Linked DNA regions of Cohaesibacter gelatinilyticus. The protein of the gene in region 1 binds, or shares a complex with, the protein of each later gene. Links are inferred from orthologs where the notes say so. Each region holds a gene or a part of one and is shown on either strand. Other genes may lie near its edges.

Region 1 (4,208 bases):
TGATCCCGAGCGCCCGCTGATCATCTGTGACGTGGACGAAGTGATCCTGCATTTCATTCGGCATTTTGAAGTATTCCTTGCACGTCATGACTATGCACTCAAAGCCAGCTCATACAGTCTAAACGGCAATATCTATCATAGAAAAACTGGAAGTAATTTATCAAATAACTCCATCAAGAATATGATAAACAATCTTTTTATTGAATTATCTCATTATCAGGAAGCCGTTGAAAACTCCATATCAATACTCTCTTCTCTGCAAAAAAAGTGCAACCTGCTCCTCCTTACGAATTTTCCCGAACATCTCGCAGATCAACGTCGAGAACGTCTGGCCCAACTAGGACTTGTGGCACCATTATTGACCAATCAAGGTTCAAAGGGTCCGAAAATTGCTCAACTGATGGAACATCAGAAGGCACCCGCATTCTTTCTGGACGATAGCGCGAGCCATATCAGCAGTGCGCTTGATCTTTCCCTCGCTCCAATCTGCCTCCATTTCATCGCAGATGCCCGCTTCGCCAGTATTGCATCTCGAAGTCCGGTCACCGGCACAGCGCTACTATGTCGTGACTGGTTGCTTGTTCAGCACTATATTGAAGGCTATATCAGCTAGCGCTCCCTTTATCCGAACGATGGAACAAGCACGCATGGACAAGCAACCGAAGCGTTTCTATCTTTGTAGAGACTGCCTGAATGACGGCACCGGCTCTGTGCAGCGTTGCCCCAATTGCGGCTCTCCTCGTTGCCTTTCCCATACAGAATTGAGACAGCTTTCTATCGCTCATATCGATTGCGACTCTTTCTACGCAACCATTGAAAAACGTGACAACCCTGAACTACAGGACAAAGCCGTCATTATTGGCGGCGCACAACGAGGTGTCGTGGCTACATGTTGCTATATTGCCCGCATCAACGGCGTTCGTTCGGCTATGCCCATGTTCCAAGCAAAAAAACTATGCCCGGACGCCGTGATCGTACGACCAAACATGAAAAAATATAGCAGTGTCGGCAAGCAAATCCGAAACATGATGCAGGAACTCACTCCACTGGTCGAACCGCTCTCCATTGATGAAGCCTTTCTGGATTTAACAGGAACCAATCTTCTGCATCACGCCTACCCCGCCCTGACCCTCGCCCAGTTCGCCAAACGCATTGAAGATGAGATCGGCATCACGGTCTCCGTAGGGCTGAGCCATAACAAATTTTTAGCAAAAATCGCTTCAGATCTGGAAAAACCTAGAGGCTATTCAATCATTGGCAAGGAAGAGACACACTCCTTTTTACAAGACAAACCGATCTCGCTAATCTGGGGCGTTGGTGCTGTCTCTCAAAAGAAGCTTGCACAAGACGGCTATCACACCATCGGTCAGCTACAAACTGCAGATGAAACCAATCTTGCCAAACGGTATGGCACCTTTGGACTGAGGTTGGCCAAATTGGCAAAAGGAAATGATTCTCGCTCCGTCACCCCTTCGCAAGGTGCCAAAAGCATCAGTTCCGAAACCACCTTCAATCGCGATTTATGTTCTGCCGACGATCTGCTCCCAATTCTAAGGCGTCTGGCGGAGACCACCGCTTACCGCGCCAAAAAGGCGGGCCTGGCAGGTCGCACCATCACATTGAAACTGAAATCTTCAAATTTCAAAAGCGTCACCCGCAGCCGTTCCTTGATGGATCCAACGAAACTTGCTGACAAAATCTACTCTGTCGGAAAAGACATGCTGCTCAAGGAACTGAGCGGCCAAACGAAATACCGCCTGATTGGTATTGGAATTGCTGAATTATGTGATTCAGATTTATCAGATCCACCCGATTTGGTAGATCAGGGAGCAACCAAGCGTGCGCAGGCCGAGCTGGCCATGGACAAACTCAGTGAGAAATTCGGAGCAAGAACCGTGGAACTGGGGCTGACATTGAAAGGAAAGTTGGATCCAACGGAAAAATCTGGAACAAGAAATGATGAAATTCATTCAGCTCAAAAACCGGATGAAGACAGCGGAATTGGCTGACTCATTGGCAACTAACCGTTGCCATTTGAGTTAGGAGTGCGTTTCACATCATTGGGATCGCAAGATGAAGTTGAAAGAATTTTCAGCTCGGACAATGTCCCGACCAATGAAAAATCCGGATAGTCAATTTTGACTTCGCCACTCACACCATTCTCATAGAGTTCCATGGAAATTTCATAAATCGGAGCCATATCATCCTCGTCCTTGCCAGTTTCAAAATAAGCGATGGTAACAGGCCAATGACGTAAGCCATCCAGTTCCTTATAAATATTGGACAATTCACCACTACTCTTGGCAACTCCAATCACCGCCGTTATTTCAAACACCAGATCTCCGGTATCGGTACCGTCATATATGGTTGCCTCGAAAAAACGATTTCCGGCAACAGCAGCTTTCAGCAAAGCATCGGTAAACTCAACCGGATACAGAACATCTTTTGGAAGCTCCAGCGTATCTTCTTCCGGTTCACTCAGGGCTACATAGGTAAATTCCTTGTCATGCACCGCCAGGCCCCGTGAGGTCTGGCTCAACTCCTGATCAATAAGTGTGCGCGTAATGAACTGGAAGGAGCGATCAACAGGATTTTCAAAACTGGCAGAGCGCAAATCCGTAAGGCTCGTCTGCCCTTCACTCAGATCAACGCGTGTCACAAAACGATGGGTAAGTGCAAATCCATCACAAACTGAGCCATTCAGTTCATATACCATCCGCCCATCCAGAGCAGAAAGGCCAGCCTTGTTTGCGCCAGGAGCCAGATTGATGTCATAAACCGCACGAAATGATGCCAAGGGCTTACGAGGCCTGTCATCTTTGATTTGCACCATCTCGGAGGAAAATCGGGTGGTTTCGGTCGGTTTATCCTGTGCCGACAATAAACCAACATCGGCCACATTCACGCCAAGCGCGGCAACCAACACCATGACTGAGTGCAATATCCTGGCAAACGGCATTTCGATATCCATTCCTCCTCAACAGGCTCCTGTTGTGGCATAATCAGATAGCAAAATAAATCTGAAAACCGAACAAGGATGCAACGTCCCGAGATGCACGAGAGCAAACAGTAAATTTCTGTGTAAGACGTGCGCTTCCAAGATACTTTTTCATCTAGCAAAGGCTAGATGCTTACCGTAAAAAGAAAGTCTAATTCTCAATCTGTCCAAAATACCGAACTGGACCGAGTTTACAGGAAATATCCATGACTGCACAGATCGAAGCAAAGCTTGCCGAGCTTGGTATCACCCTGCCAGAAGCAGCGGCCCCTGCGGCCAACTATGTTCCTTTTCTAAAGACCGGGAATCAGCTGTATATTTCAGGCCAGTTGCCAATGACTGCCGAGGGTATCCAGTTCAAAGGTAAATTGGGTGAAGATTTCACAGCCGATGAAGGCTCTGAAGCAGCACGCCTGTGTGCAATCAATCTGATTGCCCAAATGAAGGCAGCGACCGGTGATTTGGAAAAAATTGCACGAATTGTAAAGCTGGGTGGCTTTGTCAATTCTACCGCAGATTTTGGTGATCAACCAGCAGTCATCAATGGGGCTTCCAATCTGATGGTAGATGTTTTTGGCGAAAAAGGCCGCCACGCCCGCTCTGCTGTCTCTGCTGCAGCACTTCCATTCGGTGTAGCCGTAGAAATCGACGCCATCGTAGAATTGGCGGACTAAGCATAAATTGAAGTTGCCGTCTCCCAACATCAGCAGATATATGGAGACGGTTTTCAGTATCTTTTGTCAACTGACGCAATTGTAAAAAGGACAAGTCTGAGAATGAAGAGCCAGGAGATTTACCTATGTCTGTAAAATCCTTTCCCTGGCTTACAGAACGACCAATTGCCCATCGCGGTCTGCATGACATATCACGAAATGTCGAGGAAAACACCGCGACTGCTTTTCAAGCGGCAATCGATAAAAACTATTCAATCGAGCTGGACGTACAGCTGACAAAAGATGGTCACGCAGTGGTTTTCCACGATCATGATCTGGATCGTCTCACTACCTCATCTGGTAAAACCGTTGAAAAAACCATGGATCAGATGCGATGCCTTCAGCTGAAGCATAGTGCAGACCCAATTCAGAATCTGCCCGAAATTCTTGCACTGATTGATGGCAAGGTACCCGTGGTGATTGAGCTGAAAGCCCCCCAAATCCAGACCACCAAACTGGAAGAAGTGGTCGCCACTTGCCTGCAAGACTATTCTAGG
Region 2 (12,035 bases), on another replicon or contig:
CTGCGCGGCTTGATGATCGAGCATGACATTCATCCTGATGATTTTCTGGAACATGTCCATAATATCGATCACACTTGGGTGAAGCCTGACCCGGACCTTGCAAGGGCTATCTGCGCCCTACCCGGTAAACGCTATATCTTTACCAATGGCACCGAAAAGCACGCCCTCGCCGTGGCCGAGCGCCTTGGTATTACCGATCATATTGATGACATCTTCGATATTGTTTGGGCTGATCTGGATCCGAAACCCAATCGGGCACCGTATGAAAAACTCTTGTCCGAGACCGGTTTGAATCCCAAAAATTCAGCCATGTTTGAAGATCTGGCCCGTAATCTCAAGGTACCCCATGATTTAGGAATGCAAACAATTTTGATGGTTCCCGGTCATACGAAAGCGGTCTTTCAGGAAAGCTGGCAAGCCAAGGGCCCGGAAGCGCCCCATGTCGGCTATGTAAGCGATGATCTTGCCAAATTTCTGCATGGCGTTCTGGACCACCGTGAGATTGATCCCTCAATGCTTTCCCAAGATCTGTAAGCCTCGCTTGCTCCCCCTATACCCTCGCAACGTGATAATCCATTATACTGGTCCTTTAGCCAAGAACCAACAGTTTACGTAATATGTCGTTGAAAGCTTCTGGCCCATGAGGCAAAGTAGGGCAGCTTTTTTGAAACAAGATAGCAATTGAAGGGACTGCAGAGGTAGTCCGAGCTCTAATCCGTGACACGCCATGTGAGACAGAAAGCGAACTTGCACCCTTTGGCTGAACACGCTAGCCATAGCATCAACCAACCAATTGGGCAGATCTTATGATTTGCCGTCCGGATTTTGCATGATTGCCACTTTGCTGCCACTTCAGGAGGACTTGATGGCTTACGAACATATTTTGACAGAGACCCGCAATGGCGTTGGCCTGATCACTCTTAACCGCCCCAAAGCACTGAATGCGCTTTGCTCGGACCTGATTGCCGAAGTATCAGAAGCTTTGGACGGGTATGAGAAAGACGAGAAGATTGGTGCTGTTGTCATTACCGGATCTGAAAAAGCCTTCGCCGCAGGCGCCGATATCAAAGAAATGTCCTCCATGAGCTATATGGATGCCTATCTGGGTGATTTCATCACGCCTTGGGATCGTGTTGCACAAAACCGCAAGCCCATCATCGCCGCTGTTGCCGGTTATGCACTCGGAGGTGGCTGCGAGCTGGCCATGATGTGTGATTTCATTCTTGCCGGTGACAACGCAAAATTCGGTCAGCCGGAAATCACTCTCGGCGTCATGCCAGGTGCCGGTGGTTCCCAGCGCCTGACCCGTTTCGTCGGCAAATCCAAAGCCATGGATATGTGCCTGACCGGTCGCATGATGGATGCAGAGGAAGCCGAGCGCTGCGGTTTGGTATCACGCATCGTTCCAGCAGGTGATCTGGTGGAGGAAGCCGTCAAAACCGCGCAGAAGATTGCCGATTTCTCCCTGCCAATCGTCATGATGACCAAGGAAAGCGTCAATCGCTCTTATGAGACCACGCTCAATGAAGGCCTGAAATTTGAGCGTCGCCTGTTCCATTCCATGTTTGCAACCGAAGATCAGAGCGAAGGCATGGCCGCTTTCGTCGACAAGCGCAAACCACAATTCAAGAACAAGTAACTCCATTGACGGATTTCCGTTGAAAGACAATTGCAAAGGCGCGGGAGGCTTCTCGCGCCTTTTGTTATTTCAACAGAGCACAATGTCGCTTTGATCGGAATATAAATCAGTTGACGGTTATAAAGCACTACACTATAAGCACGGCCTGATGGCGGCCTCCATGTGCCGCCTTTTGTTGTCGAATTCTATTCGACTTTGTTTGAGACCAGCAAAGGCCCTTCATAGATAAGTCCTTTGTGAGGTAACTGCTCGTCCTTCTGGCCCAATCGAAGATTGCGCTGTTGCGATGCAGCGGCAAAGAAAAGGAACAGGCTCCAATGGCCAATACCACTTCAGCCAAAAAGGCTACCCGTAAAATTGCCCGCAAAACTGCCATCAACAAGGCCCGCCGCACTCGTGTACGTGGTTGCCTGCGCAAGGTAGAAGAAGCAATCGCCGCTGCCGATCAGGCTGCTGCCAGCGAAGCACTGCGTATTGCTCAGTCTGAACTGATGCGCGCTGTTTCCAAGGGTGTGTTCCATAAAAACACCGCATCTCGCAAAGTCTCTCGCCTGTCCAAGCGCATCAAAGCGCTTTCTGCATAAGCAGCAGGTATTGCTTTCAAAAAGCCCGGACCAGATTGGCCGGGCTTTTTTCATGATATGCCTTCTCAGCCCTGAATTGGATCATTTGGTATCCGGATTTTTGCCTAATATAAAATAACCATATATATCAAACACTTGTTTGAATTTCACTAAAGATGCGATTCTTGCTGATCGATTCTTACAAGGTCAATATGGTACGGCAAAAAAAAAATATGCGGTGAGAGTCTTGTCAATTGCGCAGACGAGGGCTTCCGGGATTGCTTTGAGTCGCAACATGTTAGGTCTGGTCAAGAGATTGGTTAAAAAAGTTTTAAACTTTTTGATCCCTTCTCAAAGCAAAGAATCTGGTTGTGAGTCTGTTGCGTGGAATGAGAAGGCTGTGTATTGTCAAACTACTGTAAATACAAGGTTAGAGAGCAACGTCACGTAGCAAGTCTTAAACGTTACGAACGAAAACAGGCTCAGTATTTCTTGTGGATTTCGTATGAGTTCGGCTAGTATTTTCTGGACATCACCTGTGAGCAGCAGGTCGAAATCTTTGTCTTACATCAAGACAGGCAGTATTTGACGACAGACGCCTTCCGGTTTTCTGTCCTGCTCATAGCAAAACGGCGTTCTAACAGTTACAAACAACGGTGCCAGTCGCCTGTTGTGAGGGTTTATATGTCAAATACCGGTTTTGATTGTTATGCAGGTGATATCTGTACTCAGGAGGCCTGGCAGATATTGGAGCATAACAATAAGGCGGTTCTCATTGATGTCCGAACTCATGCTGAATGGAGCTTTGTCGGGGTTCCTGATCTGACGGGACTTGGCAAATCTGTTTTGCAATTGGAATGGCTTTCCTATCCTGCCATGCAGGTTCATGCCGATTTTGGGGAGCGGCTGCTGGAAATGCTATCCGAACATGGTGCTGACCAACAGGCGCCTTTGTTGTTTCTATGTCGCTCCGGGGTCAGAAGCCGGAATGCTGCCATCGTCATGACAAAGGACTGGTCCGGGCCATGCTACAATGTTGCTGGTGGTTTTGAGGGTGATCTTGATGCCGGGGGGCATCGGGCGACGGTTTCGGGATGGAAAAAAGATGACCTGCCCTGGCGACAATTTTGATGAAGATTCCGAATTGCCGAATTGCGCGGCATAGGATAAGACACACAGTCTGGTCAGACTTACCCACTGATAAACGGGACCTCTGGCTGAGAAACAAACGAGCTGTTGAAGCGGCTAGCACACGAAAAGAAAACGATTATGCAGCAAACGGCCACAAAGGGAAACGCGGAAATGGAGATGGGTGCGGCAGCTCATCAAGCTTTTCAGGAGGCTGACTCCCCAAAAGAGGAGCCTTCAGTGAAAGTTGGCAAAGAAGAATGGGATCGTGTTAAATCACGGTTGCGTACAGAACTTGGTGAAGATGTATTTTCCAGCTGGTTCGCCAGCGTGGAATTGGAAGGCGAGCAAAATGGCCTCGTCATCCTGTCAGTCTCGACCCGGTTCCTCAAATCATGGATTCAATCGCATTATGGTGAGCGCTTGATGGCGCTTTGGCGTGAAGAGTGTGAGCATGTGCGACGCATTGATCTTTATGTCCGCGGTGCGGTGCGACCAAAACCAGCCCCGACCAAGACAGCAGCCCCTAATCCCGCAGGCAATGCAGCGGTTGGTGGTATGGCTGGAGCAGCCGGACTTGCCGGTGCACAGGCTAGCGAAAATGATCAACTTGGCGGATCTCCACTTGATCCACGCTTGACGTTCGAGACCTTTGTCGTTGGTCAATCCAACACTCTGGCCCATGCAGCGGCCAAGCAAGTGGCTCTGGCTCAACCAGGTCAGCCGGTTTCTTTCAACCCTCTCTTCCTGCATGCCTCTGTTGGCTTGGGTAAAACCCATTTGCTGCAAGCTATTGCCTGGGAAGCAAAGCGTTCCAATCCTGGCGCAAAGGTCCTTTACCTGACCGCCGAGCGCTTCATGTATTCCTTTGTGCAGGCTCTGAAAAGCCAGTCTGCACTGGATTTCAAGGATACTTTGCGCGACATCGATATTTTGCTGATTGATGATCTGCAATTCCTGCAAGGCAAGAGCATTCAGCAGGAATTCTGTCACACGCTGAACAGCCTCATTGATGGTGCACGTCAGGTTGTTGTGGCTGCGGATCGCCCACCGGTTGAACTGGAAAGTCTGGATGAGCGCGTACGGTCTCGTCTTGCCGGTGGTCTGGTCAGCGAATTGCAGCCTTTGGAGAAGGAACTTCGCCGTTCCATTCTCTCCGACCGTGCTCTGCAGGCATCCCGCCGTGATCCAAATCTGGCTATTCCAGATGTCGTACTGGATCATGTTGCAGGTATCATTCGCTCCAATGGCCGTGATCTGGATGGTGCCTTCAACCGCCTGATGGCTCATAATCAGTTGACTGGTGCTCCGATCACCATCGAAATGGCCGAGCAGGCCCTGAAAGATCTGATCCGCTCCAAGGAGCCACGTCGTATTCGCATCGAAGACATCCAGCGTGTTGTCTCCAAGCATTACAACGTATCCCGTTCGGATCTGCTTTCATCCCGCAGAACCCGCACTATCGTGCGCCCACGTCAAATCGCAATGTATTTGTCCAAAATGCTGACCCCTCGCTCTCTACCCGAGATCGGGCGTCGGTTTGGCGGTCGCGACCATACCACCGTGTTGCATGCAGTACGCAAGATCGAGGAATTGTCGTCGTCTGATACCACGCTGGCACAAGAAATCGAGATGCTGAAGCGTATCATTTCCGAATAGGAAATGTTCTGGCATTCCTTGCCGTGACGGCACGGTTAAGAATGTTGCTGATAAGCTGTGAAATAGAAGGGGATTGCACCATTTTTGGTGCAATCCCCTTGCTATATGGGTCACAACACGTCAAAGTTTCGGTCCCCATTGCGGGGCTGTATTGAGTTTGGAAAAGAAAAGGGAAGTGAGGGATATGAAAGTCACTCTCGAACGGGCGGACCTTTTGAAGTCGCTAAACCATGTCCATCGTGTTGTTGAACGTCGCAATACCATCCCCATTCTCTCAAATGTCTTGTTGAAAGCCGAAGGTGGAGAACTGGTTTTCAAGGCCACCGATCTGGATCTGGAAGTGCTGGAAACCGCTCCTGCCATGGTGGAAGCACCGGGTGCAACGACTGTTCCGGCTCATATGCTGCATGACATCGTCAAAAAACTGCCCGACGGCACTCAGGTGACTTTGACCCTCAGTGAAGATCAATCCAGCCTGTCAATTGACGCTGGTCGCTCACATTTCACCTTGCCGGTCCTGCCAATTGCCGATTTCCCAGACATTACTGCTGGTGAATTCAGCCATACCTTTGCCATCCCGGCACGAGATATCAAAAAACTGATCGACCATACCCAGTTTGCCATCTCTACCGAAGAGACCCGTTACTATCTGAACGGGATTTATGTGCATACTCTGGATGTCGATGGCGAGACATTGTTGCGTGCAGTTGCCACCGACGGTCACCGTTTGGCACAAGCTCAACTAAGCGCTCCAAATGGTTCTGCTGGCATGCCAGGCATTATCATCCCTCGCAAAACAGTTTCCGAAATTCAGAAACTGATCGAAGATCCGGATGCGGATCTTGCCGTGGAACTCTCCGAGGCCAAAATTCGACTGAAAATAGGCTCCGTTGTTCTGACATCCAAACTGATTGATGGCACATTTCCTGATTACGAGCGCGTCATTCCAAAAGGCAATGACAAGATCTTGCGCGTCGAGAACAGCCTGTTCGCACAAGCCGTGGATCGCGTGTCGACTGTTTCCAACGAACGTGGTCGCGCCGTCAAGCTCTCACTCGAACAAGGCCGCCTGGTTCTGAGCGTTTCCAATCCTGAATCCGGCACTGCAACAGACGAATTGGCGGTTGATTATGGCTCTGACGCCATGGAAATCGGCTTCAATGCCCGTTATTTGCTCGACATTACCAATCAACTGGAAAGTGATAGCGCTCAATTCTCTCTGGCTGATTCCGGATCCCCTACTCTCATTCAGGATGAGGGTAGCATCGGCACCCTTTATGTTCTGATGCCGATGCGCGTATAGGATGGTTTGAATTTGCGTTCATCATGCGCAATGATACAAAGGGGCAGTGAATGCCCCTTTTTTGATTCCTGAGTGGCTTCAAGCCTCAGCAGGACTGATGGATTCTTTGACCTTCATGCAAGATCGCAACAACCAGATGCAGGATCCCATACTGACCGATGAGGTCTATTCTGCTGACGAGATTGAGCATGTATGGATTTCGTCCATTCAGCTAAGCGACTTTCGCAATTATTCCTCTCTGTCACTTAGGTTGCGAGATGCTCACGTGGTGCTGAGTGGTGCCAATGGTTCGGGCAAGACCAACTTGCTGGAAGCCATTTCTTTTCTGTCCCCGGGGCGCGGTCTGCGCAGAGTCAGCTATCCAGATATTGCGCGCGAAAATGGTCCGGGAAGCTGGGCAATGGCGTCGGAGCTTCATGGCGATTATGGCGAAACCAAGCTTGGTGCTGGCCTGCAACCCGGTCCCAATGGGGATTTGCAACGCCGCATTCGTGTCAATGGTGCCAATATCAAATCCAGCGAACGCCTTGGTGATCATGTCAGCATTCTCTGGCTCACGCCCATGATGGACAGCTTGTTCACGGGTCCGGCATCGGAAAGACGCAAATGGCTGGATCGGATGGTTCTTGCCATCGACAAAAGTCATGGCAGCCGGGTCAATGCATTTGAGAAAGCCATGCGCCAACGCAATCGGCTATTGGATGAAGCTCCGCATGAGACTGTCTGGCTTGAGGGCATCGAAGCACAAATGGCAGAATTTGGTGTCGCCATTGCAACAGCACGTTCGGAACTGGTAAGTCTGCTCATTCAGTCCATTTCTCATTTACACAGTGCTGAGACCGCTTTTCCCATGGCGCAAGTTGGCCTGAATGGCAATTTGGAAGAAAAAGCCTTTCTCATGCCGGCCATTGAATGCGAGGAAACCTATCGCGAACAATTGGTGCAGATGCGTGGACGGGACCGTGCTGCGGGGCGTACCCTGGAAGGTCCTCACCGCTCGGACCTTGCGGTCAATCATGTTGGCAAAGAGATGCCGGCGGCCAAATGCTCGACCGGCGAGCAAAAAGCTTTGTTGCTGGGTATCGTTTTGGCCCATGCGCATCTAGTGGCCAAACGCAATCAGAAAAGCCCGATTGTTCTGCTGGACGAAGTTGCCGCCCATCTGGATGAAACGCGGCGGCTGGCACTCTTCGATATTCTCGACCGTCTTGGTTGTCAGGCCTGGGTGACAGGTACCGATGATCCTGTATTTGCCCCGTTGGGAGAACGCGCTCAGCGTTTCATTGTCGACAATGGCCAACTGACACCAGTTTTGAGCGAGGAAGGCGACAGATGATGAAGCCGCAAAAATTGATGATGTTTGCTATACTCATTGTCATTGCGGCACTGCTGGCTCTTCAATCTGGAAAAGAAGGCGAAAATGACGGTCCTTTGCATGGCAATGCCTTTTCGCTGGATACTGATAAAATCCGATCAGACGGCCTGCGTCTCTATAACGGTGCCTGTATTCAATGCCATGGCATTGAAGCGCGTGGCTCAAGTTTCGGCCCGCCCTTGGTGCACGAGATATACAGGCCATCCCACCATAGCGATCAGGCTTTTGCGCTTGCTGCCTTGCAAGGTGTCACAGCGCATCATTGGGATTATGGCGACATGCCGGCAATTGAGGGAATCAGCCAGACTGATCTGGCCATGATCACAGCCTATATTCGGTATTTGCAGCGAAAAGCAGGCATAAAATAAACTCTATTGTGCAATAAAATGCTCGCAAATATGGCTTTGGGGCTTCTCTCTCCACAATTGCCCGCAAAGGGTTGATTTCACAGCCTCCCATTGGTTGATCGAGACGCGAAACCACGTATAAGTGAAGGGTTACCCCTTTATCCGAGGATGACTGATTCGCATGAGCGAGACTGAACAGAATTCCGGCGCTGAATATGGCGCAGACTCCATTAAAGTTCTCAAAGGCCTGGATGCGGTGCGCAAGCGCCCCGGCATGTATATTGGCGATACTGATGACGGCTCTGGCCTGCATCACATGGTCTATGAAGTGGTGGACAATGCCATCGATGAGGCCTTGGCTGGTCATGCCGATCTGGTGACTGTTACACTCAATGCTGACGGTTCCGTGACCGTAACCGATAACGGTCGTGGTATTCCGACTGACCTGCATCCGGAAGAGGGAATTTCCGCTGCGGAAGTGATCATGACCCAGCTTCATGCTGGCGGCAAGTTCGACTCCAACAGCTACAAGGTTTCCGGTGGTCTGCATGGCGTAGGCGTCTCGGTGGTGAATGCTCTCTCAACCAAGCTCATCTTGCGTATCTGGCGCAACGATCAGGAGCATGAGATCGAGTTTTCTCATGGTGAAGCTGTCAGCCCATTGAAGGTTGTCGGCCCTGCAAATGGCAAGAAGGGGACGGAAGTTACCTTCTATCCAAGCGATGAGACCTTCACTCATATCGAGTTCAAATTCGCAACCCTTGAGCATCGCCTGCGCGAACTGGCCTTCCTCAATTCCGGCGCACGTATCCTGCTGACCGACAATCGCAGTACAGACCCTGTCGTCGAGGAAATGTATTACGAGGGCGGTCTGGAAGCTTTTGTGACCTGGCTTGATCGTGCCAAGAAACCTTTGATTGAAGCACCCCTGTCTGTGACAGCTGAGAAAGACGGCATCACCGTAGAAGCCGCACTTTGGTGGAATGACAGCTATCATGAAAATGTGCTGTGCTTTACCAACAACATTCCGCAGCGTGATGGCGGCACCCACTTGGCCGGTTTCCGTGCCGCTCTGACCCGTCAGATCACCGGTTATGCAGAAAGCTCGGGTCTTTTGAAACGTGAGAAGGTCAATCCGACCGGTGATGATTGCCGTGAAGGCCTGACTTGTGTGCTGTCCGTTAAAGTACCTGACCCGAAATTCTCCTCTCAGACCAAGGATAAACTGGTCTCGAGTGAAGTTCGTCCGGTTGTCGAGAATTTGATCAATGCTGCCTTGAAGGAGTGGCTGGAAGAGAATCCATCTGAAGGCAAGATGATTGTCTCCAAGGTGGTGGAAGCCGCCGCCGCTCGTGATGCGGCCCGTAAAGCGCGTGAATTAACCCGCCGGAAGGGTGCGTTGGATATCGCTTCCCTTCCCGGGAAGCTGGCCGATTGTCAGGAACGCGATCCTGCCAAATCAGAATTGTTCCTGGTGGAGGGTGATTCCGCTGGTGGCTCTGCAAAACAGGGACGCTCTCGCTCCAATCAGGCAATCCTGCCGCTTCGTGGTAAAATTCTCAATGTCGAGCGTGCACGCTTTGACAAGATGCTGTCTTCGCAAGAGATCGGTACGCTGATTACCGCTCTTGGTACTGGTATTGGCAAGGAAGAATTCAAGCAGGAAAAACTGCGCTATCACAAAATCATCATCATGACGGATGCTGACGTAGATGGCGCTCATATCCGTACCCTGTTGCTGACCTTCTTCTTCCGTCAAATGCCGGAGCTGGTAGAGGCCGGCCATCTTTATATTGCTCAGCCTCCGCTCTACAAGGTCAAGCGTGGGCAGTCCGAACAATATCTGAAGGATGAGCGCGCCTTTCAGGATTATCTGATCGATGCCGGTCTTGATGAGGCCGTTCTGATTTCTGGTGTTGGCGTTGAACGTGCTGGTCCTGATTTGCGTGGTTTGCTGGATGAAGCCCGCAATTTCGGCTCCATTCTGGATGGTCTGCATTCGCGTTATAATCGCAGCGTCGTTGAACAAGCTGCCATTTCCGGACTGCTAGACCCAACATTGACTGACGATGCAGCCAAGCAGAATATTGCCCTTAATGAAGTTGCTCAGCGTCTTGATTGGGTAGCGGAAGAGACAGAGCGCGGTTGGTCCGGAAGCATTCAGGATGATGGCGGTTATTTGTTCGAGCGCGAAGTGCGTGGTGTGCGTGAAGTTGCCATTCTGGATCCTGCCCTGTTGCAATCTGCCGATGCCATCAAGCTGAATCAGCTGGCTGCCGATCTTTCGGGAAGCTTTGGAGAAGGCACATTGATGCGCCGCCGTGAGAAGGAATATTCAATTCACGGACCAATTTCCTTGCTCAATGAGGTTTATGCCTTGGGTCGCAAGGGTATTTCCATGCAGCGCTACAAGGGGCTGGGCGAGATGAATGCCGAGCAACTTTGGGAAACCACGCTGGATCCGGAAGTGCGCACTCTGTTGCAAGTCAAGGTTCAGGAAGCGGATGACGCGGATGATATTTTCGCCAAGCTGATGGGCGACGACGTTGAACCGCGCCGGGCTTTCATTCAGGACAATGCCTTGAATGTGGCAAACCTCGATATCTAACGGGAATTGGGCCAGATGCAAATCTGGCCTTTTTCATTTCCAGATTTTCCGCAAACCATATTGAATCTCTCATGACCAGTGCCGAAGAAATTATTACAGCATTGAACATGCAACCACACCCCGAAGGCGGCTATTATGTCGAAACCTTTCGCGATCATGACGGACCGCAAGGGCGTGGTTATTCAACCGCCATCTATTACCTGTTGGAAAAAGGTGATCGATCCCACTGGCACAAAGTTGATGCCACGGAAATTTGGTTCTGGCATGCAGGGTCACCTCTTGAGCTTTGCCTTTCCTCTGATGGGAAAAGCATGACACATCATGTTCTCGGTTCCGATATAATCGCCAATGAACGCCCGCAAGTCATTGTTCCCAAAGGTGATTGGCAATCTGCACAAAGCCTTGGCATTTGGACACTTGTCAGCTGCACAGTTGCACCAGGCTTTGTCTTTGAGGGGTTTGAGATGGCTCCACGTGACTGGTCTCCAAAGGCTTGAACAGCTTCCAAGCCAAGGCTATCCGGCACTTAATCCCCCCTCCATGATTGTGATGTTTTTGCAACATTAAGATCAACTTAACTAATGGTTGCGGTTTTTCTGTTGCAGCTTTTTTCTCATGAGCGTATCTCAGCTCTCCCGATCACGACGATGACGGCATCAACGGCAGGAGTTTTCGCCTCCGCCCACATAGTCGGCCCTGCTTTTCTATGTATGGATGTGTCAACTCGCTCGGGATGCACAATGAGTTCGCGGCGAACGTCGGGGTGTTTCTCCGAAGGGGTGGGTTCGATTCCCACATTTTGCACCATGGATAGCTCAATGGGTAGAGCAACAGATTCAGGTTCTGTCGGTCGAAGGTTCGAATCCTTTTCCACTTGTTGATTTAACCATCAACCACACGCTTTAAACGTGTTTCATTTCATCCGGTTTGAAGACCGGTTTGCCGAAGGCCGATTGAGGAACTTCAAAGTTTTCTTGTGACGTCAGAGGCCAATTGCTTGCCGCCGCTCAATGGTGACGGGTAAGCCGCATGATACTCCACAATCGATCTGGATCGATGGTGCAATTTCATGCCGCATGCTCCACTCCCGGCGATCCGCAGCATCCGACTGTATCGGTCTTCAGACTTCTTTCCACCTCTTATCCGGCTGATCACTCATTCTGCGATCAGTCTAACGTCCATTCCCGTTTTGGGAATCCCAATCTATTGAAAGGATTGTCGTTTCATGACTTGACCAGCATGACGAAGGAGTATGTATGATGAACAGATATTTGAATTATTTGATGGGACGCAAACGTGTCCTTGTGAATGAAAATGAGCGAGTTTTGGCACTTTATAAAGGTGAAATTCTGGGCATCTTCGAGCCCGGCGAACATCTCTTACCTAACCGTCATGATAGCCTCGACATTCAAC

Evidence for each region.
Region 2: the proteins of CRO57_RS07585 (region 1) and dnaN are in contact, whole or in part, in a solved structure (PDB 1OK7), measured with the Escherichia coli proteins. The link is inferred for Cohaesibacter gelatinilyticus from one-to-one orthologs.

What each region holds. Positions count from the first base shown.
Region 1 is NZ_OBEL01000001.1:1,711,017-1,715,224, forward strand. The notes cover bases 1-2,828. They hold CRO57_RS07585 (DNA polymerase IV), read left to right. Parts: upstream 1-647; coding sequence 648-2,009; downstream 2,010-2,828. Other genes in these bases: CRO57_RS07580 (hypothetical protein), read left to right, coding at 1-613; CRO57_RS07590 (EipB family protein), read right to left, coding at 2,021-2,828. Outside these bases: more of CRO57_RS07590, read right to left, coding at 2,829-2,971; CRO57_RS07595 (RidA family protein), read left to right, coding at 3,205-3,672; CRO57_RS07600 (glycerophosphodiester phosphodiesterase family protein), read left to right, coding at 3,798-4,208. UniProt on the Escherichia coli protein: Poorly processive, error-prone DNA polymerase involved in translesion repair and untargeted mutagenesis. Copies undamaged DNA at stalled replication forks, which arise in vivo from mismatched or misaligned primer ends.
Region 2 is NZ_OBEL01000003.1:351,942-363,976, reverse strand. Bases 4,401-7,232 are described here. They hold dnaN (DNA polymerase III subunit beta), read left to right. Parts: upstream 4,401-5,173; coding sequence 5,174-6,292; downstream 6,293-7,232. Other genes in these bases: recF (DNA replication/repair protein RecF), read left to right, coding at 6,390-7,232; dnaA (chromosomal replication initiator protein DnaA), read left to right, coding at 4,401-4,989. In the rest of the region: CRO57_RS15570 (pyrimidine 5'-nucleotidase), read left to right, coding at 1-534; CRO57_RS15565 (enoyl-CoA hydratase), read left to right, coding at 866-1,639; rpsT (30S ribosomal protein S20), read left to right, coding at 1,957-2,223; CRO57_RS15550 (rhodanese-like domain-containing protein), read left to right, coding at 2,887-3,333; more of dnaA, read left to right, coding at 3,511-4,400; more of recF, read left to right, coding at 7,233-7,628; CRO57_RS15530 (c-type cytochrome), read left to right, coding at 7,625-8,035; gyrB (DNA topoisomerase (ATP-hydrolyzing) subunit B), read left to right, coding at 8,196-10,622; CRO57_RS15520 (cupin domain-containing protein), read left to right, coding at 10,694-11,119; CRO57_RS15505 (slipin family protein), read left to right, coding at 11,879-12,035. UniProt on the Escherichia coli protein: Confers DNA tethering and processivity to DNA polymerases and other proteins. Acts as a clamp, forming a ring around DNA (a reaction catalyzed by the clamp-loading complex) which diffuses in an ATP-independent manner freely and bidirectionally along dsDNA.